DNA from 4 places in the Gardnerella nova genome. Region 2 is predicted to be linked to each of the others. Evidence: riboswitches for the same ligand, from Rfam matches in the RefSeq annotation. Region 2 holds a riboswitch; each other region holds the start of a gene.
What was found. Region 2 has a riboswitch for thiamine pyrophosphate ahead of HXT56_RS02685 (hydantoinase/carbamoylase family amidase). Riboswitches for the same ligand answer to the same signal wherever they lie in the genome.
Positions count from the first base shown of each region.

Region 1 (8,133 bases), 460 kb from region 2:
CGAAGACGGCTGAGGAGAAGATTGTTGCGTTGGGTTTAGCTGGCTTGTTGGGTTTAGCTGGCTTGTTGGGTTTAGCTGGTTTGTTGGGTTCAGCTGATTTGTTGGGTTCAGCTGGCCTGACTTATCCAGCTGACTCAACGTATATTCAGCCGCACGCAACGGCCCTTCCACAGCTACAGTAACACTATAATCCGGATACGCTCCCCTAAAAGCCTGCACCGATTCATCCGGATTTGCCAACAGCACCACGCGAGTGCCAAGCGAAACCAAGGTTTCCACAAAACTCAAGCCAGCAAGCGTAATATCCTGAAAATCATCAACCACCAAAAGAACCGGCATCTCCGCAGACTGTTGCAAATATTGAGCAGCCTTCACACCCTCAACCAACAGCTGCGAAGTGTCGAGACGAAACGAACCAGCATAAGCAGAAGCCAACGCCTCACGATATTGCGCACGAAGCGCAAAAGCAAGCCGCCACTGCGTACGACGACGATCAAGCAACACGCGCACTTGCGGCATAGTCGACGAAGATATAGTTGACGAAGATACAGTCGACGAAGATACAGTCGACGAAGATATATTTGACGCAGATACAGTCGACTCCACGGAATCCAATGCCGCAAAAACCGCTTGCTCACTAGCCGCGTCGCCAACCCCAAGCTCATCAAGTCGCGCAATCATATCGCGCAACTGGTGCATAAAAGCATTACTGATCTCAAGCTGCGAATTGACCGTTGCGTAAGTCGAAGATACGGAAGTTGCGGAAGCTGCAGAAGCTGCAGAAGTTACGGAAGTTGCGGAAACGTTCGCACCATCTTCGCCACCACACGTCAAAGTACCAACCCACGAAGGCGTGCCAAAATACTCTTGCAACAGCGCACAAACTGCACAATCTCCATTATCCCCACGCTCAACATGCTGCACATGCGAACGCACCACTTTACGAAGCAGCGCATCCTGCTCAGCACCGTTGAGCAGCTTCGGAGCAGGCTTATGCTGCGACTTGCAGTACGCGGAAATAATACGAAACGCTAACGAAGCCAACGTGCCAACCGGACGCGACTGTCGGCTCACACCAAGTTCGCGAATAATACTAGCGTCAATACTCGCAGCAAGCGTACGATTCTGCACAACCATCGCCGTCACGCGCTGAGGCCAGCGGCGACAACCCGCAACAGCCGCGCGCACAGCAAAACTCGTTTTGCCAGTATTAGGAGCGCCATACACCAGCATAGCGCGCGTTTCCTGACCTTGAGCATTGCGCAAAGTGCCATCAAATAACGCTTGAAGCGCAGTATTTTCACACATACGCCCAATTCTAGCAACGAGGCAATAGTGGGAAGGAAGTCGACGCTAATTTCGTAGCGTATTTCGCAACGTATTTCGTAACGTGGGAAACGCTAATTTCGTAACGTGCTAATTTTGCAAAATTGCGCGAGCGCGAGCATCCTTAAGCGCCAAAAACACGCGGCCGACACCAATAAAAATCAGCGTAAACACAATAAGCAAATACAGCACGCCCACACCGAGCGTCGTGGCGTTAAAAGTCTGCGGCGCGAAACCAAACCAGCCAGCAGGAGCACCATAATTAAGGAAATTGTAAGGCGCGCGCATGGCATGCACACCCCAGCGGACGCCAACGCACTCGCTTAACATCACGGCATAAGCCACGTACAGCAGCGGCGGCACAGTTGCAACATACAAATGGGCGCGCGTGGAGCGGAAGCGGTAATCAAACAGCACAAAATCAGCAATCGCAAGAAGTGGGGCGATTGCGTGCACGCAAAGGCTACTGCAGCCGTTATTCATGTACGCGCCAACGAAGCCGAGCTTATTCGTTGGAGCGAGGAAGCAAAGGTACAGCGTAAAGGTGACGGCAATGGCAATAGTCACCATGAATTTGAAAACGTACCAGGCGTTGGATTTTGTATCGAACCAGGCGTCGGCTTGAGTCGCAGAGGCTTGGGCTGCGGAAGTTGCGGAACTGCGGGCGCGCGCAAAAGCGACGGAATCCAACGCAAACGAGCCAACCATAGCTACGCACACCGCGAGATTGGAAAGGTTAGTGAAATATGTAAGCGACATCCAACCTTCCCAGGAAGCCGCCATGCCATAAACGGACGCGACTATTGCAATTGCGCGGATTGCAGTGCGCGAGGCATATTCGTGATTGGTGAGTGGGGTTTGTTGCTTTAGCGCGGAATCGTTCGTCATGTTATCTCGCTTTCGTAACTTTAATCACTTATTTTTTACCATACTCATACTTACACATCGGAAAGGGAAAATCTGTAGAAGAAATTGCAAAAATGCGGCGCACTTTTTGTAGATACGTTCAAACGCCGGGAAATCTCCCGCAAATGTTCCATAATTACGCAAATCCAGCAACATTTGCCGGAGAAAAAACTCCCGCAAATGTTCCAAAAATTGACCAAAACGCTCGCGCGGATTGCGACGCGCTCGCTACGAAACTCGCGTTGGAAGTCCCCCGGACTTCCAACTTAAGCGAGTTTCCGCTCCGAGTTGCCTTCGCGCGCTAAATCGCAGCGCTCAGGCAGGTCGTCGCGCAAACGCCGGGAATTCTCCGGCAAATGTTCCATAAAAGCGACAGTCCCTTTACAGCGCTGTACAGAAAATAACGGAATCTCGCCAAAAAACGACAGTCCCTTTACAACGTTGTAAAGAAACTAACGAAATCTCCCTAAAAAGTGACAGTCACTATACAACGTTGTAAAGAAACTAACGAAATCTCCCCAAAAAGCGACAGTCCCTATACAGCGTTGTAAAGAAACTAACGCACGCTAAATCGCAGCGCAGAAGAAAGTAAGTCACGAACAAAAGATATAGTCGAAGGATGGTTCGGAGTGCGCAATCGCCGCAAAATCGCGGACGGCGCTGAGATTACATCCGCAGAACCTGATCTAGATAGTGCTAGCGAAGGGAAACATTATGACAAAAGATAACGCCCCAGAAACCAATAACTGCAACGAAGCAAACGCAACCAACGCAACCAAAGTCGACACCTGCTTCTCCGCGCGCGCCCGCCGCCGCATGTTCCTTGCCGACGTGCGCCAATGCGTCGAACGCGTGCGCGCAACGCAGCCACTCACCCACTGCATCACGAACGTAATCGTGCAAGACATCACCGCCAACGCGCTGCTCGCCGCAGGAGCCTCACCGATTATGGTCACCGACCCGGAAGAAGCGCGCGAACTCACCCAAATCGCCACCGGCGTGCTCATCAACGTCGGCACATTCCACCAGCCGGAAACTTCCGAATACATGCGCGCCGCCGTTGAAGGCTGCGAAAAAGCCGATACCCCATGGGTGCTTGACCCGGTTGGCATTGGCGTGCCGGCGCTCGCCCCACGCACGCGCTTTATCCACGAAATCGTTAAGCACCACCCTACCGTAATTCGCGCGAACGCTTCCGAAATCATGGCGCTCGCCGGCAAGGAAAGCAACGGCAAGGGCGTTGATTCACACGATAGCGTGAACGACGCGCTTCAGGCCGCGCGCGAATTGGCTAAAAAGTACGGCTCAGTAGTGGCAGTTTCCGGCGAAAAGGATGCGATTTACGGTCACGGCTGCTTGGCTCGCGTAACAGGCGGCCACGCAGCTATGACTAAAGTCGTTGGAACCGGTTGCGCTTTGGGAGCGTTGGTTGCAGCGTACGTTGGAGCAAACCCGGAGCGCCCGCTCGCCGCAACTGTTGCTGCGCACGTGCACGCCGCCGCCGCTGGAACTTGGGCCGCCCGCCAAACCACGGCTCCCGGCACATTCCGCACGCTGTGGATGGACGCGCTTTCAACGCTGAGCGTAGACGACATGCTTGAGCTTACTAATATTGAGTTTACTGTGGAACCTGTGGATTGGACGCTGTACTTGGTTACGGATCCGCGCATGGGAAATCGTCCGGAAGAAGAAGTGGCCGTGGAGTCGATTGAGGGCGGCGTTACGGTTGTGCAGTTGCGCGACAAGTATTCCGACGACGCTGAGATTGCGGCTAAGGCTAAGAAGTTGCGTCACGCGCTTATTGATTCCGGACACGGCGATGTGCCCGTGTTTATTGACGATCATGTTGATTGCGCGGCTCGGCTTGGTTTTAACTTGCATATTGGGCAGAAGGATACGCCGTTTGTTGAGGCGCGAAAGGCGATGCCGGCTGAGTGGATGGTGGGGCTTTCGTGCGCGCGCCCGGATTTGATGGAGAAAGCGTACCGCGAGTGCAAGGAAAGTGACGTACCTCTGCCGGATGTGATTGGTATTGGCGCTGCTTTTGAAACGCATACGAAAGCGCACGATGTGCCGCCACTGGGAGTTGAGGGCGTGAATGAGGTTGCGAAAGTTGCGCACACGATGGGCGTGAAAACGTTGGCAATTGGCGGAATTCACGAGAACACAGTGTTCCCTATTCGAGGTCTTGAGATTGACGGCGTGTGCACTGTGTCGGCGCTTATGTGCGCTGAGGATGCGGCTAAAGTTGCGCGCGAGCTTAAGCGCGCGATTGCTGAGTAAAGCGCGATTGCTTGTAGTGCGAGCGCTTTTGTGGAACAGTTGCGCGACGACCTGCTTGAGCGCTGCGATTTAGCGCGCGAAGGCAACTCGGAGCGTGAGCTTGCTCAAGTTGAAAGCACGGTGTGCTTTCAACGCAAGCGAGGTCTGCCTTCGTCTCGATTGACGAAGGCAGGGCAGATTAGTGTGGTTGTTCATTGGGAATTTGGCTGTGTTTTGTGAGTGCTGCCAACTGCACGCGGGTCCGAAGAACGTGATTAAGAGACCCTAACGCAGCACGCGATCTGCGCGCGTGTCCGAAGAACGTGATTAAGAGACCCTAACGCAGCACTCCGACTGCACCAGTGTCCCAAAACAAGCAAAATGAGACACTCGCGCAGTACTACGACTGCACGCGGGTCCGAAGAACAGGATTAAGAGACACTCGCGCAGTACTCCGACTGCACGCGGGTCCGAAAAACAGGATTAAGAGACACTCACGCTGCATGCAAACTGCACGAGTAACGAAAAAAACGGTGACGTTCGCACAGCGCGACGACCTGCTTTCGCACTTTGAGCGTAGCGCGCGAAGGCAACTCGGAGCGGAAACTCGCTTAAGTTGGAAGTCCGGGGGACTTCCAACGCGAGTTTCGTAGCGAGCGCGTCGCAATCCGCGCGAGCGTTTTGGTCAATTTATGGAACATTTGCGGGAGTTTTTTCTCCGGCATTTGTTGCTGAATTTGCGTAATTATGGAACATTTGCGGGAAAAACTCCGGAGAATGTTACAAAAACAGCCAACGCTCGCGCAGCGCTTTGACCGAGCTTGAAATCATTGGGATTTCAAGCTCGGTCAAAGCGCGCGAAAGCAACTCGGAGCATTAACGCAATGCTCGATGAGCTTGATTAAAGAAATCGTACTCGTACACGCACGATGTCATATACGCCTGCGCCGCAAGCACGCGCTGCTTCGGCGACGCCTCCTCAAAAGCCTGCTCTACGCACTCAATTGCCGTACGAACGCACGCGTCGAAACCTTCCGAAGAATACATCTCAATCCACTCATAGTACGGATTTCCTGGCTTAAGCGCCTCAGCGAGCACGTGACCAACTTCCTCATACAGCCAGTAGCACGGAAGCACGCTGGCAACCGCCACCACATAATCCTCGCCCAACGTCGAAGCGAGCAAGTGATTCACGTAAGCCAGCGTCACAGGCGAGCACACCGGTCGCATCGGCTGACCCGTCTTCTTAAACCAGCCGCGATGCAGCTCAGACTCAGCCTCAATACACTCCGCGGAGCTAGACGACCAGTGCACGCGCGCCTTGTCATCGTGCGCTTTGGCTCCACAAGCCGCCAAAGCCCTAGAGTAGCGCTTCAAATATTCCGCATCCTGGTTCAGATAAAAGTCGAACAAATCCTCGTCAAGAGAACCGTCGCCAAGCGCCTGAACGAACGGCATGCGCACAATGTTGTTATCGACGTCAGCACTCGCCTTCCACAACGCCTCAGTCCACGGTCCAGCCGCAGCAATCCACGGCTTACGAGCCTCAGTGCGCGCAGGCGCAACGCAAGTTTGCGGATTCGTACCGTCCAACTCTCGCACGTCAACCTTCATAAACTCCCAAGGAGTTGCCGAAGAATCAAGCTCCATCCTATACTGACGCGCCGCGTGATTCACCGGACCATGGCCCTTCCCAACGTGCAAATCTTCACCGTGCGCAATCGCCTCGTTAAGCCAATGCGTGGTCCAAGCCAACGCCTCCGCAACGGTTGCGTGATCCTCGAGTTTTTTACCTTCGCGAAGCGCCAAACCGACGCGAGCTGCCAGCGACGACGACAGCGAGCAGCCAGTTCCGTGAGTCGTGGCGGTGTCGACGCGTGGAGAAGGCACGTGAATTTCGGTGCCGTCCGGGAATACCGCCGTGTTTCCAGCGTCCGTACCGGTTAAGTGTCCGCCTTTCACGATTACCACGGTGTTGTTGTCGGCAGCCCAGCGGCGAGCCTGCGCGCACGCTTCAGCAAAGTTGGTGGCCGGCTGCTGCTCGCACAATACGGCAAGTTCGGGAATATTTGGGGTAATAATATCCGCTTTTGCTGCAAATTCGCGCAATGTTTCCTCGGCTGATTGTTCGAGTAGACGGTCGCCAGAAGTGGCTACCATCACCGGGTCGAGCACGATAACCGGCACAGGGTGCGACGCGAGCCAGTCGCGCACGAGTTCGATATATGGTTTGTCGCCGAGCATGCCGAGTTTAACAGCGTCAATTTGTACGTCGTCGAATACGGCTTCGAGTTGTGCGCGTAGGAATGAGGTTGGCGGAGTGTAGACTTCGCGCACGCCGCACGTGTTTTGAGCGACCAGATTGGTGGTTACGCACATGCCGAAGCCGTGGGATGCCATGATTGATTTGAGATCGGCTTGGATGCCGGCGCCGCCAGTTGGGTCCGTGCCGGCAATGGAGAGCACGCGCGGAATGATTGGGTCACCGAGCTGCGGTAACGAGTTTTCTCGTGGGGTTGAGAAAGTTGCGGGTTTAGTTGCGCGTGTAGTTTCGTTTGTATTTGCGTTTGCTACGTTGCTATCAGCGTTTGTTTGTGCAATTGTTGTCATGATGTTTCCCTTCGCTAGCACTATCTAGATCAGGTTCTTGCGGATGTAATCTCAGCGTTTTGCTTGGCGATTATCGCAGCATTGCGCACTCCGAACCATAATTCGACTATATCGTTCACACACTACTTAGTGGAGTAGCAGATTGCGAGCGCATAGAGCGCGAGCATTGGCTTTTATGGAACATTTGCGGGAGATTTTTCTCCGGAAAATGTTCCAAAAAAGCGCGAAAGTAGCTACAAAACCCGGAAAATCTCCCGCAAATGTTCCAAAAAACAGCCAAAACAACAACAAACGCCGGGAATTTTCCGGAGAATGTTCCACAATTACGCAAATTCAGCAACAAATGCCGGAGTTTTTCCCGCAAATGTTCCAAAAAACAGCCGAAAAGCTCGCGCGGATTGCGACGCGCTCGCTACGAAACTCGCGTTGGAAGTCCCCCGGACTTCCAACTTAAGCGAGTTTCCGCTCCGAGTTGCCTTCGCGCGCTAAATCGCAGCGCTCAGGCAGGTCGTCGCGCAAACGCCAGGAATTTTCCGGAGAATGTTCCACAAAAGCGTGAAAACGCTCGCACGAGCGCTTTGAAGGAGCTTGAAATCATTGGGATTTCAAGCTCGGTCAAAGCACAACTTATTCATCACAGTCGAAGCCACTTGAGCAGCTTGCCGCTTCGAAGCGCTTCAACCGAAGCGTCGCAGTGCTTGCTGTCTGTGAGCGAGCCAAATCCATAACCGCTAAGCACCGAGCCAAGCCATCCGCGCCTTCCGAACGCGCCGGATGCCAAGAACAGCGCAAACAGCACGCCGAACATGAAGCTGAACCATATTGCAGCTTGGCCACCCGTGAACGGCAGAGGAACCGGACGCACTAAGTATCCAAAGCTGAAGTAGCCGACTAAGCGACCCTTACCGTTGTTATCACTAAAGCCGTCGCTCTCATTATCGGACTTATCTTTTGCACGTCCGTACAAAGCGTACTCAACTCCGTCACCGTCAGTCTTTAGCTTCTTGAACGCCGCAGCATCTACGGAGC
Region 1 is NZ_CP058369.1:1,091,608-1,099,740, forward strand. It holds gene HXT56_RS04430 (PD-(D/E)XK nuclease family protein) at 1-1,308, opposite strand, end outside; gene HXT56_RS04435 (hypothetical protein) at 1,417-2,214, opposite strand; gene HXT56_RS04440 (hypothetical protein) at 2,358-2,537, shown strand; TPP riboswitch at 2,848-2,957, shown strand; gene thiM (hydroxyethylthiazole kinase) at 2,947-4,515, shown strand; gene HXT56_RS04450 (hypothetical protein) at 4,546-4,734, shown strand; gene HXT56_RS04455 (bifunctional hydroxymethylpyrimidine kinase/phosphomethylpyrimidine kinase) at 5,371-7,104, opposite strand; gene HXT56_RS04460 (hypothetical protein) at 7,739-8,133, opposite strand, start outside.
Region 1: another riboswitch for thiamine pyrophosphate. It lies ahead of thiM (hydroxyethylthiazole kinase); the one in region 2 lies ahead of HXT56_RS02685 (hydantoinase/carbamoylase family amidase).

Region 2 (8,133 bases):
TATACACTATCTAAATCGTGTAATAGTTCACTATGGCTTTTAACTGGCGGACTTATGGTTCAGTTACATGCAATAATGAATGGAATTACAGCACGTCCTACTTTGGATGCTGATTTATTGATTGATGTAATTTCTAATAAGGATAACGTTCGTAAAGTTTATAATACTCTAAACAATCTAGGATTTGCATTACAAACTGGCTTAACTGGATACGCAACTAGATTAAGGAATCACAATAATGATGTTGTTGATGTGTTAATAGCTGATCATACTCCAAAAAAGTTATTCGGCTTTTTAAATATCTTTAATATTCCACTTTTATCCATGCCAGGCGGAGCTCAAGCAATAGAACGAAGTATGCTTGTAAAACTTATTGATAGGCATGAAAATAATGAAGCAATGCTAAGAATTCCAGATTTGCTTGGAGCACTAATATTGAAGAGCGCTGCTTATAATGCAGATAATATGGGGGACAGGGAAAAGCATTTGTATGATGCAGCGCTAATAGCATCTTTAATAGATGATCCAGATTTTGAAGCTAAACGATTGCACAGTAAAAATGATTATAAAAGATTAAGATTTCTAAAATCAAAACTTACTAAAGATTCAATATACTGGGACACTCTAGATGCTGAGCATAAGCTAAATGGCTTAGACGCACTTGAAATTCTCACAGAACACGCTATATAACATTTAAAGTTGTTTTTATATAGACGTTTCACTGTATTTGAATATGTCCAAATTAAGTCTTTCAAGCATTGCCAGCGTATAGGCCAATAATTTATCTTGAAAACATCGCAGCTGTACGTATCAAAACTGTTTCCTTAACACAACAATTTTGATACACTTGCTTTATGTCTATTTTTGTGAATGATACTCTTCTTACGCGTGAGGAAGCTGCAGCAAAGCTAGCAGTTAGCACTCAAAGAGTTAGCGCATTATGCTCTAATCGTTTACTAACAACATACGCATTTGGAAGTAGGAAGATCTTAATTTCACTTGATTCCGTAAATCGTTATAAACAACAAAACTCTAAAAGCGGTAGGGCATACGCTCCGTCATTAGCTTTTGCTGCATTATTTATGCTTAGCGGTTGTGACGTTTCGTGGATCAATCGGCAGCAGAAATATCGTATAGAAACATATTTGCGCTCAATTACTCCACAAGATCTGGTTAATCGTTCCAGAAATCGCGCGAAAACAATGGAATATTGGTGCAGAAAATCACGTTTAGCAGAACTTTCGAATCACTTAATACTTTCTGCAGCAACCGGAAATATGCACTCACAATTCCAACTTACGCAAACTGACAAAATAGAAGGATATGTAAGCAGTAACAATCTAGGGGATTTAATAAATAAATTTCATCTTAAAAATAAAGAAGATGGCGTAGAAAGTTCAATAATTAACGTTAAACTTCGCGTTATTGAAGATTCTAAAGTTTTCGATTTTATTCGCCAAAATTCGTCTTCACACATTACTGAAGGCACACAAGAATCATCGGCAAAATCCTTTATGCCAATAGCAGTGTGCGCTACAGATTTGGCTGAGTCTCTTGACGTTCGCGAGCGCCAAGCAGGATTAAACAAGCTCTCGGAACTGCTTACAAAATACAATCTCTCAAAATAAAATGTTATATGACAAAAAAGTTGGGAAGTAGGACATGAAGAAAAATGCTTTTGGCGATTATATTGTTTTTGTCGACGAAAGTGGTGACCAAAGTCTTGTTAGCATAGACAAACAGTATCCTGTGTTTGTTTTGTCTTTTTGTATCTTTGAAAAGAAGCATTATGTGGAACATGTTGTGCCAGAGATTCTTAAATTAAAGTTTGATTTTTTCGGTTCAAATATTCCTATACTGCATGAGCGTGAGATTCGAAAAAGAATTGGAGTTTTTAATATTCTTATGGAAGATACTGTAAGAAATGAATTCTTCAATAGATTAAATCAAATAATTGAATCATCTAATTTTACGATTGTTTCAACAGTGATCGATAAGAATAAATATTCTCATTATGATGCTCCTAAAAATCCTTATGTTATTGGCATGAATTTTGGCATTGAGCGCATTTTTTATGAATTGCAGGAACGTAATCAAGTTGGTAAAACAATTCCTATCATTTTTGAAAGTCGTGGTAAGAAAGAGGATTCTAATCTTGAAAAGGCTTTTAATAGCTTTATAGATTCTTCTAATATTTGCGGCATTAAAGGAATGTTTGATTTTAATTGCATAAGTAAATCTGCTAATTTGCAAGGTCTTCAGTTAGCTGATCTAGTTGCTAGACCTATTGGCATACGTTATTTGCATCCTACGCAATCTAATAGAGCGTATGACATATTGATAAATAAAATCAGGAGGTCTAGAGATGGAGAAATTAAAGGTTATGGAGTAAAAGTTTATCCAGAAAAGGAACCTTATTGATTAAGCGAGAATAAAAAGCAAAAAGCTCTAGGCATGATGCCTAGAGCTTTCGCCGACCGAGTACTCCCAATCCATTTGTTCCATCATTGTATCATATATAATCTTATTTACTAAATTATTTAATTTAAAAAAATTAATACATAATGTAGGGTAATCAGAAAGAGTCCGTAAAGCTAAGCTGGTGAATATTCGTGGGCATAAGCCAAGTTCTTCAACACCGCTAAAAACTCAGCTAACCAACTGAAAAAGTAACAGTAGTAAGCAAAACATTGTTACTAACTCAGTCAACCAACTGAGAAAGTAATGGTAATAAGCAAAACATGTCAGAAACAAACCGCCATCCAGCGCGCAAACAGCACCAAACGACACGCCAAAATAGGCGAGGGCTTGCATTTGAGAATATTTCGGGTATAGTAGTTACTCGTGCTTCGGCGCTGACATAGTTAGCAAGAAAGCATTGCGGACATAGCTTAGTTGGTAAAGCGCAACCTTGCCAAGGTTGAGACCGCGGGTTCGAGTCCCGTTGTCCGCTCTAGGTCCGATGAGTTATTCGACCTTACGGTGGGTTAGCCAAGCGGTTAGGCAGCGGCCTGCAAAGCCGTATAGATGAGTTCGACTCTCGTACCCACCTCGATTAAGCGGTAAGCTTAATACACAACCGGGCGGTTGGCGCAGTGGTAGCGCACTTCCCTGACACGGAAGGGGTCACAAGTTCGAACCTTGTATCGCCCACTCGAAAGGATTGCCTTTCACGCATAATTAAAAAGATTTTGGGTGATTGGCGCAGCGGCTAGCGCACTTCCTTCACACGGAAGGGGTCATAGGTTCGATTCCTATATCACCCACAATAGGCACGCAGTGTTAGTAGCACTGCGTTTTTTTGTTTTTAAATAGCAATCACCCATTCTTTGGCCTATAACCACATTCTTTCACAAAAACACACATAAAGATGTTCATTTTGCGTTCGTTTAATATCGTGCTATACTCATCCACGTACAAGTGAAAATTGCAGGGGTACTGGCAACAGTTGAGAAACACCCTTTGAACCTGTTTTGTTAAGACATGCGTAGGGAGCAATTACAGTAAGTGATTTCTTTCTATCACGAATTTTCGTGATATCGTAAGTTGCGGCAAAGTGGCGGCAATTACACAAGTATCTACTAAAAAAACAAAACAAAAACAAAACAAAATACAAACACAAATACAAAACGAAATATATTACTCAATATCACTTTGGGTAAAAGTTTTGGGTAAAAATACTGCACCACTTAAGGAGGAAAACTGCGCAATGATAGATAGCAGCATTAGTGCTGAAAATATCGAATCTGCTATAAGTTGGCTCGCAGGATTCACAGAAAAGCCAGGGGAGCCAGGAGTTACACGCCCGCTTTACACTAAATCTTGGAAACAGGCGCTTTTTGCTCTCAGTCAACGTTTTGAAAAACTTGGCATGACCGTGGAATTTGATTCAGTAGGTAACTTAATTGCCACTGTTAAAGGAAGCGAAAAGCCTGAAAGCGTAATAGCGTGTGGATCACATATCGATACTGTTTCAAGAGGCGGTCGTTTTGACGGCCAACTCGGCATCGTTGCAGCTTACCTAGCAGTGAAAAATTTGCTTACTCGATACGGAAAGCCAAAGAAAAGTCTTCGCATTATTTGCTTAGCAGAAGAAGAAGGTTCACGTTTCCCTTACGTTTTTTGGGGATCCAAAAACTTTTTCGGACTCGCTAAAAAAGAGGATGTAGAGCATATTTGTGACAGCAACGGCGTTCCTTTTGAAACCGCGATGCGCGAAGCTGGATTCAACTATCAAACTACCGAGCCTCAATTTGCAAATCTTGAAGCGTGGATCGAACTTCATATTGAGCAAGGACCAACGCTTTACAGCAATCATGAGGATCTCGGCATTATCACTAGCATTGCAGGTCAGCATCGTTGGGATATTCACCTTAAGGGTGTGCAAAACCATGCTGGAACAACTATGATGCGTTACAGGCACGATGCCGTAGATTGCATGTCTCACATCGTTGCCAAAAATCTTGACAAAGCAAAAGAAGCGGGAGACCCTCTCGTACTCACCTTTGGCCGCATCAACGTGATTCCAAATCAGGTAAACATCGTTCCAGGCGAAGTCACATTTTCAATGAACTGCCGTCACACTGACAAAGCTTTTCTTGATCAATTCCTTCAAGAGCTTGATGAAGATATTCACCAGACTGCTGAGTCTTATGGCATTACGGCAACAATTGATAAATGGATGTCTGACGATCCTACACCTTTGCACAACGATATTATTCAGCTACTCACCAACCAAGCAGAAAAGAACGGTTACGAATATAGAATAATGCACTCTGGAGCTGGTCAAGATACGCAAATTTTTGCGCCTTTTGTAAAGTCCGGAATGATTTTCGTCCCTTCTAAAGACGGTATTAGCCACGCTCCTGAAGAATACACAGATCCTCAGGATGCTGTTCACGGCGTAAAGCTCTTACGCGACGCCTTGCACAGTATGGCATACGAAAATTAGAAATAAGAGGCGAACTTTACTACCAGAATCGTAGTGAAGAAAAGTAAATATCGAATGAAGAGTACAACACTTATTCACTAATAAGAGGCTGATACGAAGGGGCGCACCACCACGGGTACGATATCCTTTCGTATCTTTTTTTATTTTTGAGCAAAGTTGCGATTCTTTCTTTCAAGAAACGTACGAAACGTACGGAAATACGAAACGTACGAAACGTACAAAACGTACAGAAATACGAAACGTACAAAAGTTAAAGACATTACTAGACAGTAAGGAGGTGCACATGCAAAGTAGTACAACGCTGCTACAAGACGAGCCAGTAAGCATTCAGCAATTGGAATGTTATCGCGAGCGCGGCTACACTAACGAGGATTTGCTGCCGAAACCGCAGAAAAAACGCAATATGAGCGCGCTGAATTTCTGCACATTATGGATGCAATCAGTTCATAACATTCCAAATTATGCGGCAGTGGGCGCGTTTTTGCTCATGGGTTACTCGCCAATGCTAATAATGCTCGGCATTATGCTCGGAGCTGTTCTTACGGCAATCGTGATGGCCGCAAACGGTGTAGTGGGCTCTAAGTATGGCATACCGTTTTCCATGCACTTGCGCGCAACGTACGGTAAGTCCGGTGCTCAATTACCGGGATTTCTTAGGGGAGTTGTAGCCGCAATCTGCTGGTATGGCATACAAACGTATATTGGTGCGAAGGCTTTAGAAATTCTCGTCGGTAAAATTTGGCCAGGATTCCTAACTTTTGGCAGCAACATACCTTTAGTTGGCAAGAATATGCCTATTATTGTCGCTTTTCTCCTATTCTGGTTGCTGAATCTTGCTATCGGCTTGGGAGGCGGAGGTGCGCTTAATAAGCTTACTGTCGTACTAAGCCCGCTTATTTACGTCGTTTTTGGTTGCATGAGCGCGTGGGCTATAAGTGGAGCTGGCGGACTTATGGCAATTATGCAGTACCATCCGGCAGTTCAATCTCCAACACATTACGGTCTTGGACTATTTATGATGATGGTGGTCAATTCCGTACTGGGAGTATGGGCTGCTCCAGCTGTTTCCATAGCTGATTTCACGCAGAATGCGAAATCTACTATTGCGCAAGTTAAAGGCCAAATTGCTAGTTTCCTGCTTAGTTACGCACTATTTGCTTTTACCAGCGTAGTGATTCTGGTCGGCGGCTCAATAATTTATAAGCAAACGATTACAGACGTGCTAGTAATTATTAATAAGTGGGATAATCTTGCCGCTATTGCCGTTGCTACAATCCTGCTACTGCTCACCACCGTATGCACGAATGCTACTGGAAATATTGTTCCTGCAGCATACCAGCTAACTGCTTTACTTCCGCGATTTGTGAATTATAAGCGCGGCGTAATTGTGGCAGCGGTAATAAGTACTGTTTTGATGCCTTGGAAATTCATGGCAAATATTACGGGTTTCTTAAATCTTATCGGCATGCTTTTAGGACCTATTGCAGGCGTGTTACTTGCAGATTATTACATTGTGAAACATTGCAAAATAGATCTTGACCAATTGTATTACGATACGAAAGATTCAACTTGCGTAACATCTGCTTACGCGGGCACGAATTGGAAATCTTATATCGCCACAATTTTTGGCCTCATATTTGCACTTTCCGGACAGCTTATTCCTGCTGTTGCTCCTCTTACACAAATCTCTTGGATTGTGGGATGTGTAGCAGGTTTCGTAATGCAAATATTGTTGTCAAAACTGCCAACGCTGCCAAAATTACCAAAATCAGAAAAATCAAAGAACTAAAAATTGACAAATCACAAAACTAATAAAATTTTTCAGCCAACCACGGCGAAAGAAAGGAAATAATATGAACTACGATGTAGTTATTACTAACGGTTTAGTGGTATTCGATAATGAAGCCACCAAAGCCGATATAGCAATTAAAGACGGCAAGTTTGCTGCTTTTGGAAGCAACTTTACAGCCGATAAAACTATTGACGCAACCGGCTTAATAGTTGTTCCTGGAAAAGTTGACTCTCACGTTCATATTAACGCTCCTGGCGGCGGAGTGCGTGACGATTGGGAAGGTTTCGTAACTGCCACTTCCGCAGGCGCAAAGGGCGGCATCACTACTATGTTGCAGATGCCTTGCAATCAGATTCCTGCAACTACCGATGGAAAGTCATTTGAAGCAGTGCTTGAAGAAGCCGATGGAAAGCTCAAGGTTGATGTTGGTCAAACTGGTGGCTTGGAACCACAAAACCTCAATGGCGGAATATGCGAGCAAGATAAGCAGGGTGTCGTTAATTACAAAGCGTTCCTCGGCACTACTGGCGACAAGGATTTGCAAGTTGATTTGTATAATTGCGACGATTATTCCCTCTACACCGGCATGCAGCAGATTGCAAAAACCGGCAAAATTTTGATTATGCACTGCGAAAACGCTCCTATTACAGACCAGCTTGGAAAGAAAGCTCATCAAATGGGAGCACGCAAGCTTTCTGAATTTGTGGCCACCAGACCTGTTTTCACTGAGGTTGAAGCGATTGAACGCGCTTGCATTTTTGCTAAGGAAACCGGCTGCAGAATCCATATTGTGCACGTTTCTTCTCCAGAAGGTGCTCAAGCTGTTGCTAACGCTCGCAAAAACGGCGTAGATGTGAGCTGCGAAACTTGCAACCATTACCTTTATTTCGACACGTCCGAACTCGACGAAATCGGCAATATTGCTAAGTGCACTCCACCAATTCGCGATAAGGAAAATCAAAATGGCTTGTGGAAAAAGGTCTTTGACGGCTCTATTAACTTCATCGTATCCGATCACTCTCCAGCTCCTTTGAGCTTGAAGCAAACTGACGACGCGTTCACAGCTTGGGGCGGTATTGGAAGCGTTCAAAACGACGTGGATGTATTCTTCGATGAAGCTGTACAAAAGCGCGGCATGTCGTTGACGCAATTTGTGGCATTGAACTCTCGAAATTCTGCCGAGCGTTTTGATTTGAAGGGTAAGGGAAGCATTCGCTTAGGCTACGACGCAGATCTTGCCTTTATTAAGCCAAATGCTCCGTATGTGCTGAAAGCTGAAGATCTTGAGTATCGTAACAAGTTCAGCCCGTACGTCGGCCGCACTATTGGCTGCCAGGTGGTAAGAACTTTGCTTCGCGGCGAAGAAATCTATAGTAAAGAAAACGGCGTT
Region 2 is NZ_CP058369.1:633,287-641,419, forward strand. It holds gene HXT56_RS02650 (hypothetical protein) at 55-690, shown strand; gene HXT56_RS02655 (DNA-binding protein) at 855-1,628, shown strand; gene HXT56_RS02660 (DUF3800 domain-containing protein) at 1,663-2,421, shown strand; tRNA gene HXT56_RS02665 (tRNA-Gly) at 2,881-2,953, shown strand; tRNA gene HXT56_RS02670 (tRNA-Cys) at 2,982-3,052, shown strand; tRNA gene HXT56_RS02675 (tRNA-Val) at 3,082-3,153, shown strand; tRNA gene HXT56_RS02680 (tRNA-Val) at 3,194-3,266, shown strand; TPP riboswitch at 3,422-3,511, shown strand; gene HXT56_RS02685 (hydantoinase/carbamoylase family amidase) at 3,710-4,951, shown strand; gene allW (allantoin permease) at 5,235-6,740, shown strand; gene allB (allantoinase AllB) at 6,805-8,133, shown strand, end outside.

Region 3 (8,133 bases), 660 kb from region 2:
AATGCCAGTTATAAGCTTAATTACTTCAGTCGCCATCATTGCACCCACAATAGCTGCCGTCGCGCCCAATACTGCCGATTTTGGCACAGTTTCTTTCGGAGGAGGGCAAGGATACAAGTCGCGCAAGCAAGGCCCTTTTCCCGGCACAAAAACGCTTATCTGTCCTTCATAATAAAGCACCGAACCGTACACTTCCGGCGTTCCTGCACTCCACGCGGCATCCGCAATCAAAAAACGAGTATCAAAATTATCACAACCGTCAATTATTACGTCGTGATTTTTTACAAGTTGGCTTGCGTTATTTTTATTAAACCTTGAAATAAGGTTGATTTTCAACCCAGGAGACAATGCTTGCAAACGTTGTTTAGCGCACTGCGCTTTAGATTTGCCGCACTGATTGACAGTATATAAAGTTTGCCTTTGCAAGTTGGAAATTTCTACAACGTCGTCGTCACAAATCGTGATTTCACCAACTCCGGCAGCAGCGAGCGAAAGTAGGCACGGAGAACCAAGCCCTCCGGCCCCAACCATGCAAATTTTCGCATCACGCAGTAATTTCTGATGTTCCGCCGTAAAGCCCGGCAGGAGCAAGTGGCGAGAAGTGCGTTCCGTCTCAAGCTCCTGCACATCGCTATACGAATCGTTGCAAAACGTATTGTTCACAGTACAGAATCCGCCCAAGCGCGGCCTTCAACAGGCGAAGAAGCAAGCGCGTGATTTCGCATTGGAATACGTCCAGCGTCGTGAGCAAGCTTGCCGGCAATCACAGCTGCAGCCATTGCGCGACCCATAGTTACAGGGTCCGGGCAGCGAGTTACAGCGCTTGCAAGAAGCACGCCGGAGCAGCCGATTTCAAAAGCTTTAACAACGTCGGAAGCTGTGCCAACGCCGGCATCCAAAATCACAGGAACGCCAGCTTCCTTGCATTCGCGCACGATCAACTCAATATTTCGAGGGTTCAAAATACCAAGGCCGGTTCCAATTGGAGCGCCGCCAGGCATCACAGCCTTCACACCAAGCGAAACCAAACGACGAGCCACAATCGGGTCGTCATTCGTGTAGCACAGTACGTCAAAGCCTTCCTCAACCAGCTTTTCTGCAGCAAGCAACACTTCGCGAGTATCTGGAAGCAAAGTATCGTCGTCTGCAATAACTTCGAGCTTGATCCAGTCGGTTCCAAGAGATTCACGAGCCATTTTTGCCGTGAGCACAGCGTCATGCGCTGTCTTGCATCCTGCAGTATTTGGCAAAACGTTAATATTATGGCGCTGAAGCATTCCGTAAATATCTACGCCAGTCTTTGCGTGACGACGCAAAGCAACAGTTGCCACTTCCGCACCCGAAGCTACAAGCGTCTTTTCCATAATGTCAATGCTCGTCATGCCGCCAGTGCCAAGCAAAAGCCTTGAGTGTAAAGTTTTGCCGCAAAGCTGCCAAGTATCGACACTTTCTTCTGCATTATTTTCAGAATTATTTTCTGCCATTTTAAGCCTTTTATTTAAAATTTAATATTTTGTAAACGTCAGCCGCCTTGAACTGCGCTGAGAATCTCAATTTGATTACCATCGCAGATCACAGTCGACGCCCACTGATTGCGTGAAAGCACATCGTCGCCAATTGCAACAGCTATGCCAGGACCAGCGTCAGAACCGTAACGCTGAGCAATAAGCTCAGAAACAGTTAGCCCATCTTGAACTTCAATAGTTTCACCATTGACGACGATTTGCATAATTCAACCTTTATTAACGTCTATTAAAATTGCGTTACTAGAAACGTTTACTAGAAACTTGCGTAACTAGAAGCGAGCAGGATCGCAGCTTTCCAAGAAGCCCTTTTCCTTCTCAGTCAACTCTTGCTCAAGCACAAGCTTTGTAGTCAAAGAAGAACCCAAAGCGGTGAGCAAAATACCGTGACGGAAGTAGCCAGTGGAAATCGTAGTATGCGTCTTAGGATCAATACCAATGAACGGCAAATCGTCTGGAGTTCCAGGGCGGCCGCCAGCGGTAACCTCAGTAATCGAGCATTCCTGAATGCCAGGAAGCACGCTTGCAGCATCGCGAAGCAAGTCGAGCACGCCGCCAACCTTTGGAATATCGCGGTCGTCTTCGCGAGAAGTAGCGCCGAGCACAAGCTCGCCTGTTTCCTTAGCGCGAGGGACCAAATAAACTGGACGGTCATGCACAAAACCACGAACCACAGAGCTCAAAATTGGGCGCAGAGGCTCTGGAATAGTCATGCGAATCATATCGCCCCACACAGCGCGAAGCTTAAGCTGCGGAAGCATATCCTTAGCACCCAAGCCGGATGCCAAAACTGTGTCCGGTCCTAAATCATCTGGAGTCGAAGCGCGACGCTCAATAACAACACCGCGCTTTTCAAGTGCATCAATCATAGCTGCAGTGAAAAGACGAGGATTGATTTGATGGTCGTCCGGCACGCTTACAGCGCCAGCAATAGTTGGCGAAAGAGCAGGCTCAATTTCACGAAGCTTACTAACAGAAATATGCTCAGCTCTACGGCCGTAACGATGCTGCAAGTTTAGCAACTCGTTTACGTGCTCGTTATCTGCAGCGTCGCCGCCAATTACGTAAGAGCCGCACTCTAAGTAGCCGGTTGGCTTATCGGTGTACTTTGCAACCGAATCAACCAATTCCTTATACATGGTTGCAGACTCGAACATAAGTGGATACAACGCTTCTTGCTGATATTGCATTTCTGCGGTAGGCGCCAACATGCCGGCAGCATGGTGAGAAGCACCCGAAACTGGATCCGGATCAATAATACTGACTTTTACGCCAGCTTCCGTAAGTCTCCACGCTGTTGCTAAACCGATAATACCTGCACCAATAATACGAATATTTCGCATATATACTCCTTCCCTACGGCGGCATTACCCGCATCAGGTTTCCGGTCGGCTTCCGCCCTCTCAGCCTGTATAGAACAAGCTCCCGGGAGCATAGTTTGTGTTTCAAACTATGCACTTACAGCAAAATATTGCGGCCTTTTACAGCACTTTCACGCACGTATGCATACTTGCTTTGAAAATAGCCAGCAATTTTCGCGAATTTAATTTTGTAAATTTATATCACGCAGCTGCAAAATGGAAACGACATTGCTGACTTTTCACATCGCAACTAATGCAAAATTTTAACACTTTTATGAAGAACAGGCGCTAATTATCATAAAAAATAGGGCTTTATTTGTTTAATTTCGTATTAATTACGTTTAATTACCTACCACACTAATTACACTAATAAAAAACGTGCCGGCGTGAACTCATGGGAGAAAGTTCACACCAGCACGTTGGCTGCAATGTTAATTACATAAAGTAACTAACGCTTATTTGCGATTCTTGCGACGTCGCACTACGAAACCTGCAATACCTAATCCAGCAAGGGTCGCAGCAAGACCTGCGAATGCCGAGATGTTTGCACCGGTATCCGCAATCTTGCCACCGTTAGACTTTCCTTCGTTGCCAGCAAGCCGCTTTGACAGAGCATCCTTTGCGTTTCGCAAAGCGTTAAGTGCTTCGTCAACCTGAGCTTGTGTGGCGTTAGGGTCAGAAAGCACCTGCTTAGCGTGGTCGAGCGCGTTCTGGTAGTTCTTGGCTTCCGGCGTATTAGCAACAGTGACATACGAATGCGTGTATGCATTTTCGCCGTTGCCGATAGTGCTCACGGAATTATCTACTTCAACCTTCAGAGCAGATTTGTCAACGGTTTCTACTCTTCCAACGGTGCTTGTTCCGAACCCATTAGCAGAACCGTTATTATAGACGCCGCTATAGCTGCCGCCACTATAATTGCCGCCACCGTTATAATTGCCGTAGCCATTTTCGTTCGCGTCACTATCGTCGCCAAAGTCACCCAAATCACCAAGGCCGTCGAAGTCAAAATCGTCACCACTGTTGTAGTTGTCAATAATTCGCTGCCTTGCTTCCTTAAGCTTTCGCAACGCATCATCAACCTGCTTTTGGGTAGCCTTCGGATCGTTCAGCACGCGCTTAGCTTCAGTCAATGCACTCTTGTACGCCGCCAAGTCCGGATTTTCTTCGCCGTCTAAACCAATAGATACTAACGCACCATTGAATTCTGGCGAAGCTGTGAAGGATCCATCCTTGTCATATTCCTTCTGCAGCTCTTCCTTATTGGTCTTGTACTTCTTTGCAATTAGGTCTCTTGTTTCCCTCAGCTTGCTTAACGCGTCGTCAACTTGCTTTTGGGTTGCATTCGGGTCGTTCAGCACGCGCTTAGCTTCATCCAACGCCTTCTTGTACGCCGCCACATCCGGGTTGTTCCCGTTATTGTCTCCTGCGTTCAACGCATTCGTGTACTCAAGCGTCTTGCTAAACGGCTCATCCTTGTCGTATGCTCGCTGCAAATCATCCAAGACGGTCTTATACTTATCAGCAATAAGATCCTTGGCATGCTTCAACTTGCGCAACGCTTCGTCGACTTGCTTCTGCGTAGCATTCGGGTCGTTCAACAAGCGATTAGCTTCATCCAACGCCTTCTTGTACGCCGCTACATCCGGGTTTTCATTGTCTCCCGCACGATCAACTGCGTTCTGGAATTCAGTTGTCTTGGTGAAGTCGCCGTCTTTCCCGGCTTCGTCACGCAATTCCTTCGTTCTTGTAGCGTACTTTTGCAAATCTTCGCGCGCTTTCTGCAACCTCTTCAGAGCGTCGTCGATTTGTGCTTGCGTTGGTTTTTCACTGAGAGGCACATCTTTGCCGTTGTGCTTTGCGATGAGCTCACGAGCTTTTGCTAACGCCTTGTCGTACTCATGCTTTGCTTTTTGAGCATCTTCAGAAGCATTAGGGTCAGCAGCGTTTTTGTATGCAGGATCCTTCGTGCTGTCTATCTTTGTGGAGTCGTCGAGCTTAGTGATGTCGGTTTTGTACTCGTCTTGTATCTTCTTGCGAGCTTCATCCAACTTTTTCTTAACTTCGTCGACTTGCTTTTGCGTAGCCTTAGGATCGTTCGCAACTTTCTTTGCTTCTTCTAACGCATCGTCGTACGCCTTCTTTGCAGGCGTCTTAGAATTATCAGTTACCTTAGTTTTATCATTCGTGTAACCTTTGTCAGAAGAGTTCTTGTAAGAAGGACCTTTCTTAGTGTCCGAATCAGTGTCAATCGACTTCTTCAAAGCATCCGTCTTAGTTGCGTACTTTTGCAAATCCTTGCGAGCTTTATCGAGATCCTCCAAAGCTTTGTCAACATCGCTTTGCAAAGCGCGACCATCAGCATGCTTTTGTACGCCGTCAAGGAAGTCCTTGTCGTCGACTTTCTTATCCGTATTCTTCTTATCGTTAGGTATTACCTTTCCGTTTTCGTCAACGTCTTTATCTAACTTATTTCCGAGTACTTTCTTAGCTTCTTCAAGCGCGTCGTCGTAGGCTTTCTTTGCTTGCTTTGCTTCGTCAGAAGCATTTTCGTCCGAAACGTTTGCGTACGCAGGATCATCTTGCGTAGCTTTATCGTCATCTACTGAAGCCTTAAGCTTAGTAGCGTCGGTATTGTACTTTTCGATTACTTCGCGAGCTTTGTCAAGAGCTTTCTTTGCAGCCTCAATCTCCCTCGTATCAATATTGGCGTGAGGATCATCAGCAAGCTTATTCTTAATAGCTTTTGCTTTTTCGTAAGCTTCGTTGTAATCCTTGAATGCTTGAGCAGCATCCTTATCCCCAGCATTCGCCTTATCTTTAGCGTTGAAGTACGCAGGAAGCTTATTGCCGGCAAAGTTGTCTGCAACAGTCTTAGTAATATCCGTCGGATCGCTAGAAAGCTTATGCAAGTCGTCTTCTGCTTCCTTGAGCTTATCAAGCGCTTCGTCAACTTGTTTTTGCGTTGCCTTTGGATCCTTAAGAACGTTATTAGCGTTTTCAAGCGCCTTGTCGTAAGCGTCCGCGTATCCTAACGCAGTATCCTTATCGACTCCATTTAAGCTTTCGCCATCCTTAAGCTTCTTAGCGTTGCGGTAGAACACGCTTGCAGATTCAAGATCGTCAGCTTTGTCGTTATCGTGACTCTGCTGTACTTGAGCGTCAAGAAGCTTCTTGTTGGTTTCGCGCTTATCGAGCGCTTCCTTTGCTTCCTTAAGCTTATCCGCTGCAGTATCAGAGTCAGTCTGCGTTGCGTTAGGATCTTTAGCTAATTCCGCAGCCTTATTTACGGCATCGTCGTAAGCTTTACGCTCGTCTTCAGTAGCGTTCTGGTAGCGAGGATCAGCATCAGAATGGTCATCCGTAGTGCCCGTATCAATTCCGCTATTAGTATTGACTGATTCGTTAAGCTTGTCTTTGTCTGTTGCGAATTCGTCAAGAGCTTTGCGAGCCTTATCGAGAGTATCTCTTGCTGCATCAACTTGCTTTTGTGTAGCGTTAGGATTTGCTACCAGCTTTTGCGCTTCTGCTAAAGCATCGTCGTAAGCTTTCTTAGCTTCTTTAGCTTTCGCATTCTTAGCATCATCCGGCTTGCCTTCAGGAGTCTTAAACGATTCACCGTCCAAATTCTTGTATTTGTCGGTTGCTTGCGTTCCGCTATTAGCGTCGTCACCATGCTCCTTAACGGACTCTTGCAAAGGATTCTTATCGGTTGGATCACCGTCAAGATCCTTACGAGCTTTATCGAGCTTAAGCGTAACGTTATCAATTTTCGCCTGAAGTTCCGGATTCTTCTTAATATCTTCGTCGCTCTTCTTTTGAGCTTCTTCAGATACTTTCCTAGCTTCTTCTAATGCGTCGTCGTAAGCTTTCTGAAGCTCCGGAGTAGCGTTGTAATACGTTGGATCCGTAGGAGTTCCATCCGGCAAAGTCTTGTTCTTGTCAACGGAAGCGATTAAGTCCTGCTTCTTGTTCTTTGTTTGAGGAACGAACAGAATATTAATTGCTTTAGACGTATTGTAAACGTTCTTACCTTTGTCATATACATACATGTAGTAATACGGATGGTAAGGATCCACGAACAAACGCGCCTTATATACTTTTCCTTCCTTTGCTGCAACTGTTACAGACTCGCTATCTTTGTCAAAGCTGTACTTTCCAGCCTTTGACTCGGACTCGCTCATCTTTTCTCCAGAATTTGCTACAGCAAGACCTGGCTCATTAAGGCCCTTTGGAGTTTGAGAAAGTATATCGAGAACACCAGTTGGCTCACCGTTTTCATCCATGAAGAAATTAACGTGAGAATATACACGCTTACCGCCTGTGCCTTCACGACTAAAGTTAAAGCGGTCGGAGCCATCGAGGTTTCGCAAGCCTTTAGAAGCTAAATCTCCCTTAGGGGTTGCTTTGAGCATCCTAATCAGATCGTTAGTATTAAACTCGCTTCCGAGCGAAGAATCGTAACGATAAATAAGCGTCTTGTGATCTTCACTCCACTCCAAGCCTTCGTCACTGTCGCGGCCATCGAGCTTTGTTTTGTCGAATTTCACGTCGTAATCTTTACGCAAATCAACAGAACGCGTAATCTTACTATTTTGAATATCCGACTTAAACGAACCAACAGCTTTGTCTGTACTAATCTTAACGGTAATAGTGTTTTCGCCCCGTCCGTTTGAAATATCCTGATTAGATTTACCGGTTTTCGTAAGATTACCCTTAAGATACTCAAGAGTAATCTGATCCACGCTAGTAAGACCGAGCTTACTGTTGTTCTTATTCGCGTCGAAAATAGCTTGCTTAATTCGAGCAACATCATCCTTAGAATATGCAATCGGATTATAAACAGGCACAGCGTTTTCACCAGAAGGTAGCTCAATATCTCCATCTTGCAAGTGCAAGCGCTTCTTCATAACCAGCATATCTTTGCTAATAACAGGCTGGTTTTGCTGGAATAGATTATCGAAGTTGATTGTAGCGTTACCTTCGCTGTCTACGCTGACTTTACTTGCGTCAATATGATTCTTTTCAGCAACGCGCTTTGCAATAGCATTCCTGTCGTCAGCAGTAAGATTATTTGGATTTTCTACTTCCAACTTTTCGATGCGATCGTCGTAACGAACTACAGTAAGCGGTATTGCTGGGGACTTTATGCCAAGATCCGTCACCATGTAGGTATTAAGAGTGTTCGAACCAAGTGCGTAGTCGTCGCCATTTTTAGTGTTGATTTTGGAGAACATGTCGTCGTCGTA
Region 3 is NZ_CP058369.1:1,294,776-1,302,908, forward strand. It holds gene HXT56_RS05070 (HesA/MoeB/ThiF family protein) at 1-663, opposite strand, end outside; gene HXT56_RS05075 (thiazole synthase) at 660-1,484, opposite strand; gene thiS (sulfur carrier protein ThiS) at 1,523-1,729, opposite strand; gene thiO (glycine oxidase ThiO) at 1,796-2,866, opposite strand; TPP riboswitch at 2,858-2,962, opposite strand; gene HXT56_RS05090 (peptidase) at 3,340-8,133, opposite strand, start outside.
Region 3: another riboswitch for thiamine pyrophosphate. It lies ahead of thiO (glycine oxidase ThiO); the one in region 2 lies ahead of HXT56_RS02685 (hydantoinase/carbamoylase family amidase).

Region 4 (8,133 bases), 140 kb from region 2:
TAATTCGTTACTCGCGAAGGGGATTAACTTTCAACGAATTTCACAAAAAGGAGTAGGAACCATGCGCAACATTAAAGTTATTGCTTCACTCACTGCACTGGCAGCACTGACAACCTTTGCTTTGAGCGGATGCGGAAGTGCTAACAAAAACGCAGCCAAGCAGAACGACACCACCATTACTATCGCTGCAACTCCTACTCCACACGCGGAAATTCTCAATAAGGTTGTGAAACCGATTTTGCAAAAAGAGGGTTACAAGCTGGTAGTTAAGGAATTTACCGATTACGTGCAACCAAACACCGCTACTGAAGAAGGTGAAGTTGACGCAAACTACTACCAGCACTTGCCTTATCTCGATAACTTCAACAAGGAAAAGGGAACGCATCTTATTTCGATAGGCGGAATTCATTTTGAGCCTTTCGGATTGTACCCAGGAAAGACTAAGACGATTAAGGCTTTAGCTGATGGTGCAACCGTTGCCGTACCAAATGATCCAACGAACGAAGCTCGCGCACTTCTGTTGCTTCAGGATGCGGGTTTGCTCAAGTTGAAGAATCCAAAAGACGTTAACGCTACCGTGAAAGATATTACGAGTAATCCAAAGAATTTGAAGTTTAAGGAGCTTGAGGCAGCTACAGTTCCTACAGCCATTAAGGATGTGGATCTTGCTGCTATGAACGGCAACTATGCTATTCAGGCTGGTTTTAACCCAATTAAAGATCCGCTTACTTCAGAAAAGGTTGGTGGCATTGCCGCTAAAACTTACGAAAATATTATTGTAGTGAAAAAGGGTTCGGAAAAACTCGCCAAGATTAAGGCGTTACTTAAGGCTTTGAAGACGAGTGCAGTTCGCGATTATATTACGAAAACGTATAAGGGTGCGGTACTGCCTGTGTTCTAAATCTACACTTACCTTGTAGCCATTAATGCCGCATCGTGTATACCTTGCGGCATTATTTTATAGGCGCACATTAAGTTATGTCGTATTGCACAGTTTGGATTCAGCGTTAAGTTCAACGTTGATTCAGCGTTGACGTGTAGTATACGTAACATATACATCGTCGAGGAAGCATATCTGTTAAGGAACAGCATGATTCAGATTGAACATCTTCATAAAAGCTACGGCAAAGGTAGCGACGCACATGAAGCATTACACGACATTAATCTCACCATTGAGCCGGGCGAAGTATTTGGTATTCTCGGCTCTTCAGGCGCGGGAAAATCTTCATTAGTGCGTTGCATGAATCTGCTTGAACGACCTACTTCCGGCAGCATTGTGATTGATGGCAAAGATATTACCGGAGTAAAAGATCGTGAACTTGCTCAGGTGCGTGCCAATATTGGCATGATTTTCCAAAACTTTAGTCTTTTCCAGCAGCGTACAGTATTGCAAAACGTCACATTTCCACTTGAGCTTAACCATGTTGACAAGGCGGAACGTGAAAAGCGCGCACACTATTTGCTTGATTTAGTTGGTTTGAAGGATCTCGCCAACCGCTACCCAATCCAACTTTCCGGCGGTCAGCAGCAGCGTGTTGCTATCGCTCGAGCATTAGCCAACAATCCGTCAATTATGCTGTGTGATGAAGCAACTAGCGCACTTGACTCCACTACTACTGCGCAAATCCTCGACTTATTGCGCCGAATTAACCGTGAGCTTAACGTAACGCTAGTTATTATTACGCACTCTCTTGCTGTAGCTCGAAATATTTGCGATCGCGTCGCGATGATTGACGGCGGTCATATTGTGGAGTTAGGCGATACCACAGAATTATTTGCGAATCCACAAAGTGATATTTTGCGCACGCTTATTGCAGACGAAAAGCAAGAAAATCATCGTAAAAAGCCTGCTGCTGCTCATACGCTTACGAATGAGGTGAAATAATATGTTGGAAGCTGTTACACAATTTACGAGCGAATACGGTGATTTGCTGGTTGAAGGCGTGCTCGATACTTTAGTTATGACTTCAATCGCAACAGTGTTGGCATACGTTATTGGCCTTCCTATTGGCGTGTTGCTGATTACTTCCGGCAAGAAAGGTATTTGCCCAAATGCGCCGTTGAATGCTGTTCTTGGTTGGATAGTTAATATTGTGCGTTCGATACCATTTATTATTTTGCTCGTAGCTTTAATTCCGTTCACTCGCCTGATTGTTGGCACTTCCCTTGGTGTTCCGGGTGCTATTGTGCCGCTGGTTGTTACCGCTGCCCCATTCGTTGCTCGTATTGTCGAACAGTCGTTGGCAGAAGTTGACGGAAGCTTAATTGAGGCCGCACAAAGCTTTGGCGCTAGTAAATTGCAGATTGTGCGCAAAGTATTGTTGTGGGAAGCGTTACCTTCGCTTATTCGTGGAGCTGCTCTTACCTTTATTACGCTTTTTGGTTTCTCCGCAATGGCTGGAACCGTAGGCGCAGGCGGTCTTGGCGATATTGCTATTCGTTACGGCTACCAGCGTTACCAGTACGATGTAATGGCTGTGGCCGTGGTACTCTGCATTATTCTCGTGCAAATCGTGCAAAGTTTGGGAGATTTTATTTCCAGCTACATTAATCACCACGAGCGCTGAATTTCACAACATACCGTAACTTGTTAAGGTCATATAATCGTGTAAACTAGCCAACGATTCATTTTTTGCAGGGGAGCTTTCGTAAGAAGGCTGAGATAGGCGAAAACCTGACCCTTAGAACCTGTTAGTTAATACAACGTAGGGAGCAATGATTCTCATATGACCTCGAATTATCCGTATGCCTCGATGCGTGACCAATTCAATATAAACGCCTGCTTTATTGCAGACCCACAAGCTTGTAATAATCGACCACTTACAGATATTGTTGACGACGCTTTACGCGCTGGAGCGACACTTGTTCGCCTGCATTGCAACAATGAAAACGCTAAGGAAATTACAACTATTGCTCGCGATATCGCTCAAATTATTGAAGATAACAATAAGTGCGATTCCGTAACGTTTGTTATTGACGAGCGAGTTGACGTTGCTTGGCAAGCTAGAAATCAAAGTATCAAAGTTGACGGCATTCACCTTGCCCAAAGCGATATGGAACCTCGAGAAGCACGTGCTTTGCTTGGAGAGGACGCTATTATTGGCTTGTCTGTTGAAACCGAAAGTTTAGTCAAAGTTATTAATGAGCTTCCGGATGGTTGCATTGATTATATTTGCGTAACTGCCATGCACAATCCTGAAGAAGGATGCGAAAATACTACTGCCTCCTACGAATTGGAAGCAAATCATACTACGCTTGACGAAGCAAAAATTAATACGATTTGCTCTGCGAGTGATTTTCCGGTTTTGGTTGGTGGCAAAACGCAACTTGACGATGTGTCTATGATCGCAGGAACTAAAGCTGCGGGCTTCTTCGTTTCCGAGCCGCTTTATGCTTCAGAAACACCAGAATCCACTATGCGTGAATTTGTTGAACGTTGGAAAGCTGTACGGGGTGAAGTAAAACATGGTTACGCTAAACGCGTAATCGTAGCGGAAAATACAGAAGAAAAGTCTTCAAAACCATCTGAAGAAAAGAAGCCGACGTTTATTAACGCTAAAGAAGCAAAAGATGCAGCAAAATTAGCTAAGCAACAACGTGTTGATATTGCGGCTCGCGGTTGCACTCAGCGAGACAAGGCGCATATTCGCAAAACAACTCCTGTTCATTTTGAATACGAGTACGGTTCCTACGATTTGGAGGTTCCGTACACGGAAATTAAGCTTTCGGATACTCCAGGCGTGGGACCTAACCCGCCTTTTAAGGACTACAATACGGAAGGTCCAAAGTGCGATCCTAAAGAAGGTTTAGCTCCACTTCGTCTCGATTGGATTCGCGACCGCGGTGATGTTGTAGAGTATGAAGGACGCAGGCGTAATCTCCAAGACGATGGCAAGCGCGCTATTAAGCGCGGTAAGGCTTCTAAGGAATGGCGTGGTCGCACGCATAAGCCAATGAAGGGTGCGGATCATCCGATTACGCAAATGTGGTACGCTCGCCACGGAATCGTAACTCCAGAAATGCAATATGTTGCTACTCGCGAAAATTGTGACGTGGAGCTGGTTCGCGAAGAAGTTGCAGCCGGACGCGCTGTAATTCCTTGCAATATTAACCATCCGGAAGCTGAACCTATGATTATTGGTTCTCGCTTCTTAACGAAGCTCAACGCAAACATGGGCAATTCTGCTGTTACGTCGTCTATCGACGAAGAAGTAGAAAAGCTTACGTGGGCCACGAAGTGGGGTGCTGATACCGTGATGGATCTTTCCACCGGTAACGATATTCACACGACTCGCGAATGGATTTTACGTAACTCCCCTGTGCCAATTGGAACCGTACCAATGTACCAGGCTTTGGAAAAGGTTGAGGATGATGCTTCTAAGCTTAGCTGGGAGCTGTTCCGAGACACGGTTATTGAGCAGTGCGAGCAGGGCGTTGACTACATGACTATTCACGCTGGCGTGCTACTTCGCTACGTGCCGCTTACCGCAAACCGCGTAACAGGTATTGTGTCACGCGGCGGCTCGATTATGGCAGAGTGGTGCCTACAGCATCATCAAGAAAGTTTCCTTTACACGCACTTTGAAGAGTTATGCGAGATTTTCGCAAAGTATGATGTTGCTTTCTCTTTGGGTGACGGTTTGCGTCCAGGTAGCTTGGCTGATGCTAACGACGCAGCTCAGCTTTCCGAGCTTATGACGCTTGGCGAGCTTACGAAGATTGCTTGGCAACATGATGTGCAAGTAATGATTGAAGGTCCAGGACACGTGCCATTCGACACTGTGCGCATGAATATTGAGATGGAAAAGGCGATTTGCCAGAACGCTCCATTCTATACGCTTGGTCCTTTAACTACCGATACTGCCCCGGGCTATGATCATATTACTTCCGCAATTGGCGGCGTAGAGATTGCACGCTACGGTACTGCAATGCTTTGCTACGTAACTCCTAAAGAGCATTTGGGATTGCCGAATAAGGATGACGTGAAGCAGGGCGTGATTGCGTATAAGATTGCTTGCCACGCGGCTGATCTTGCTAAGCATCATCCGCATGCTATGGATCGCGATAACGCTATTAGTAAGGCGCGCTTTGAGTTCCGTTGGTTAGATCAGTTTAACTTAAGCTACGATCCGGATACTGCAATCGCATTCCACGACGAAACGCTTCCTGCAGAGCCTGCAAAAATGGCGCACTTCTGCTCGATGTGCGGACCAAAGTTCTGCTCCATGGCTATTTCTCAGAATATTCGTAAGCGTTTTGGCGGCGCCGCTCAACAGGAACAGCTTGTTGAGGAAGCGCGTAGCCAGGCAATTGCCGACGGTATGAAAGAGATGAGCAAGAAGTTCCAGGAATCTGGTTCGTCGTTGTACCAAAGCGTGAAAGAGTAGCGCGTGTGATTGCGTAGCGTGGGCGCTTGCGTGTGTGCAGAATCGTAAGTGCGGAATCGTAAGTGCGGAATCGCAAGCTCAAAACGCATATATGCGAAGTAACGCAATCGCGATTTAATAAATAATACTTGCAACAAATAATAATCGAAGAAGGTTAATTTAGATAAAGCGAGTTCTGTAGTAAATGTTCGTTTACTGCAAAACTCGCTTTTTTATTTACTACTAAACCGTTACTTTCTTTACACGACTGTAAAGTTTCTATCGCTATTTGGCGAGATTCCGACAATTTCTATACACCGTCGTAAATAAATTGTCGGTTTTACGCAAAAATCCGATATTTTCTTTACACAAGAGTAACGAAAATATCGGATTGTAATAAAGGCAGCGTTTAAGATTCACAAAACTTCAACAGAAATAATGCCAACAGGCTCAAGAGGAGCATCAGAGCGATCTGTTGCAACCGACTCGAGCTTATCTACCACAGCTTTCGACTCATCGTCCGCAACCTCGCCGAAAATCGTGTGATGACCGTCAAGCCAAGGAGTTGGAACGGTTGTGATGAAGAACTGCGAGCCGTTAGTGCCATGCAAAAGACCGTCACGGCCGCGACGCTTACCAGCATTCGCCATAGCTAGCAAATAAGGCTTATTAAACTTTAGTGACGGATCAATCTCATCGTCAAACTCGTAGCCAGGTCCGCCAGTTCCATTACCAAGCGGGCAGCCGCCCTGAATCATGAAGTCCTTAATAATGCGGTGGAATGTAAGACCATCGTAAAATGGCTCATGAGAAGGCTTTCCTCTAAATGGGTCGATCCATTCGCGCTCACCGGTGGCGAGGCCAACGAAATTCTTTACTGTTTCAGGCGCTTTGGTATCAAACAGGTTGATTTTAATATCGCCTTCAGAAGTATGCATAATAACTGTAGTCATATTCGTAATTTTCCCATACGTTAGCGACTACTCTAAACGCTTGAGTTGAAACGCTTGAGTCCGTTTTTAGATATAAAAATGCCCTCACCTACTGGAGTAAATATAAAGGCGAGGGCATGACTTAATTTATTAGCTAATCTGCTTAAGCTCAGTGATTAGTTAAGCAGATTAGCTACATAGCTTACTTGCTGCAGTGGCGGGAGGTTCCGCGGCGCTTGCTCACGAAGAGTGCAGCACCAGCAGCAGCTATTGTTGCAGCAAACGTACTCAACGCAGACACTGCGCTACCAGTATTACTAAGCTGAGCAACTTTACCACTCTTCAGCACCTGAGCGCGCACAGAAGCACGAACCTGAGCCGCATGAGCTTGAGCATCCGCAAGATTCTTACGGGCATCCGCAAGCTTACGCTTAGCAGCATCAACCTGAGCCTGAGTTGCATTATGATCAGCCGCAACCTTCTTAGCCTCAGCCAAAGCAGAGTCAAGAGCCGCCTGAGCCGCAGCAACCTGAGCATCAGCCTGCTTTACAGCAGGATTATTCTCAACTGCAGCAGTCACAGCAGCGTTATTGTTAGCAGCAGCGTTAGCACCAGCGTTACCAGCGTTTGCACCAGCGTTACCAGCGTTCGCAGCGTTGTTAGCACCAGCATTACCGGCATTTGCACCAGCGTTATTAGCGTTCGCAGTGTTGTTAGCACCAGCATTACCAGCGTTTGCAGCGTTGTTAGAACCAGCGTTACCGGAATTTACACCAGCATTACCAGCGTTTGCAGACTGCGAATCAGACTCAGCACCCTGAATCTGAAGGTTCAACTCACCCTTATCTACAGTAGTAGGCGCATTATCATTCACACCAAACCCAAGCGAAGTATCACCCTCATGACCACTACCAGCAACACCAGAGTTATTCGTGCCAGTATTACTCGTACCAGCGTTACTCGTACCAGTAGAACCGAAACCAAAGTCACCAGAACCAGGAACCGTACCAGGAACAACACTAGAACCACCAGGCACAGCACCGGTTCCAGCATTACCGGTTCCGGTTTCAGAACCAGTGTTACCAGTTCCAGTGTTGCCGTCGCCAGCATACTCGTCACCACTCAAACCATTAGCTTGAAGAATATTACGCTTAGCCTCACGAAGCTTAGACAAAGCAGCATTCACCTGAGCCTGAGTTGCATTAGGATCAGCAAGCACACGACGAGCCTCAGAAAGCGCCGCATTATACGCATCCTTATGAGGAGCATCTGCAACAAGATACGATCCACGAGCACGGAAAGCAACATCGTCGCTAACCTCCGACTGCAAGTGAGACTTATCAACAGTAGCAGAATCATGCAAATCCTTCTGAGCATTCTTCAAATCCTCAGCAGCCTGATTCACCTGATCCTGAGTTGCATTCGGATCCTTATTCACTTCGTTAGCGTGATCCAAAGCGTGATCATAAGCCTGCTTCTTATCCGAAGGAGCATTATTATAATCATCCGACTTCTTCACATTAGGCTCATTGCCAATTTCCTTTTGCAAACCACTCTTATCAACAGAAGGAGTTGGAGCTGGCTTCAAATCATGCTCAGCCTTCTTCAAATCCTCAGCAGCCTGATTCACCTGATCTTGAGTTGCATTCGGATTATTGTTCACTTCGTTAGCGTGATCCAAAGCGTGATCATAAGCCTGCTTCTTATCCGAAGGAGCATTATTGTACTCATCCGAATTCTTCACATTAGGCTCGTTGCCAATTTCCTTTTGCAAACCACTCTTATCAACTGAAGGAGTTGGAGCCGGCTTCAAATCATTCTCAGCCTTCTTCAAA
Region 4 is NZ_CP058369.1:774,452-782,584, forward strand. It holds gene HXT56_RS03230 (MetQ/NlpA family ABC transporter substrate-binding protein) at 62-901, shown strand; gene HXT56_RS03235 (methionine ABC transporter ATP-binding protein) at 1,091-1,885, shown strand; gene HXT56_RS03240 (methionine ABC transporter permease) at 1,887-2,567, shown strand; TPP riboswitch at 2,627-2,729, shown strand; gene thiC (phosphomethylpyrimidine synthase ThiC) at 2,727-5,387, shown strand; gene HXT56_RS03250 (peptidylprolyl isomerase) at 5,783-6,319, opposite strand; gene HXT56_RS03255 (GA module) at 6,501-8,133, opposite strand, start outside.
Region 4: another riboswitch for thiamine pyrophosphate. It lies ahead of thiC (phosphomethylpyrimidine synthase ThiC); the one in region 2 lies ahead of HXT56_RS02685 (hydantoinase/carbamoylase family amidase).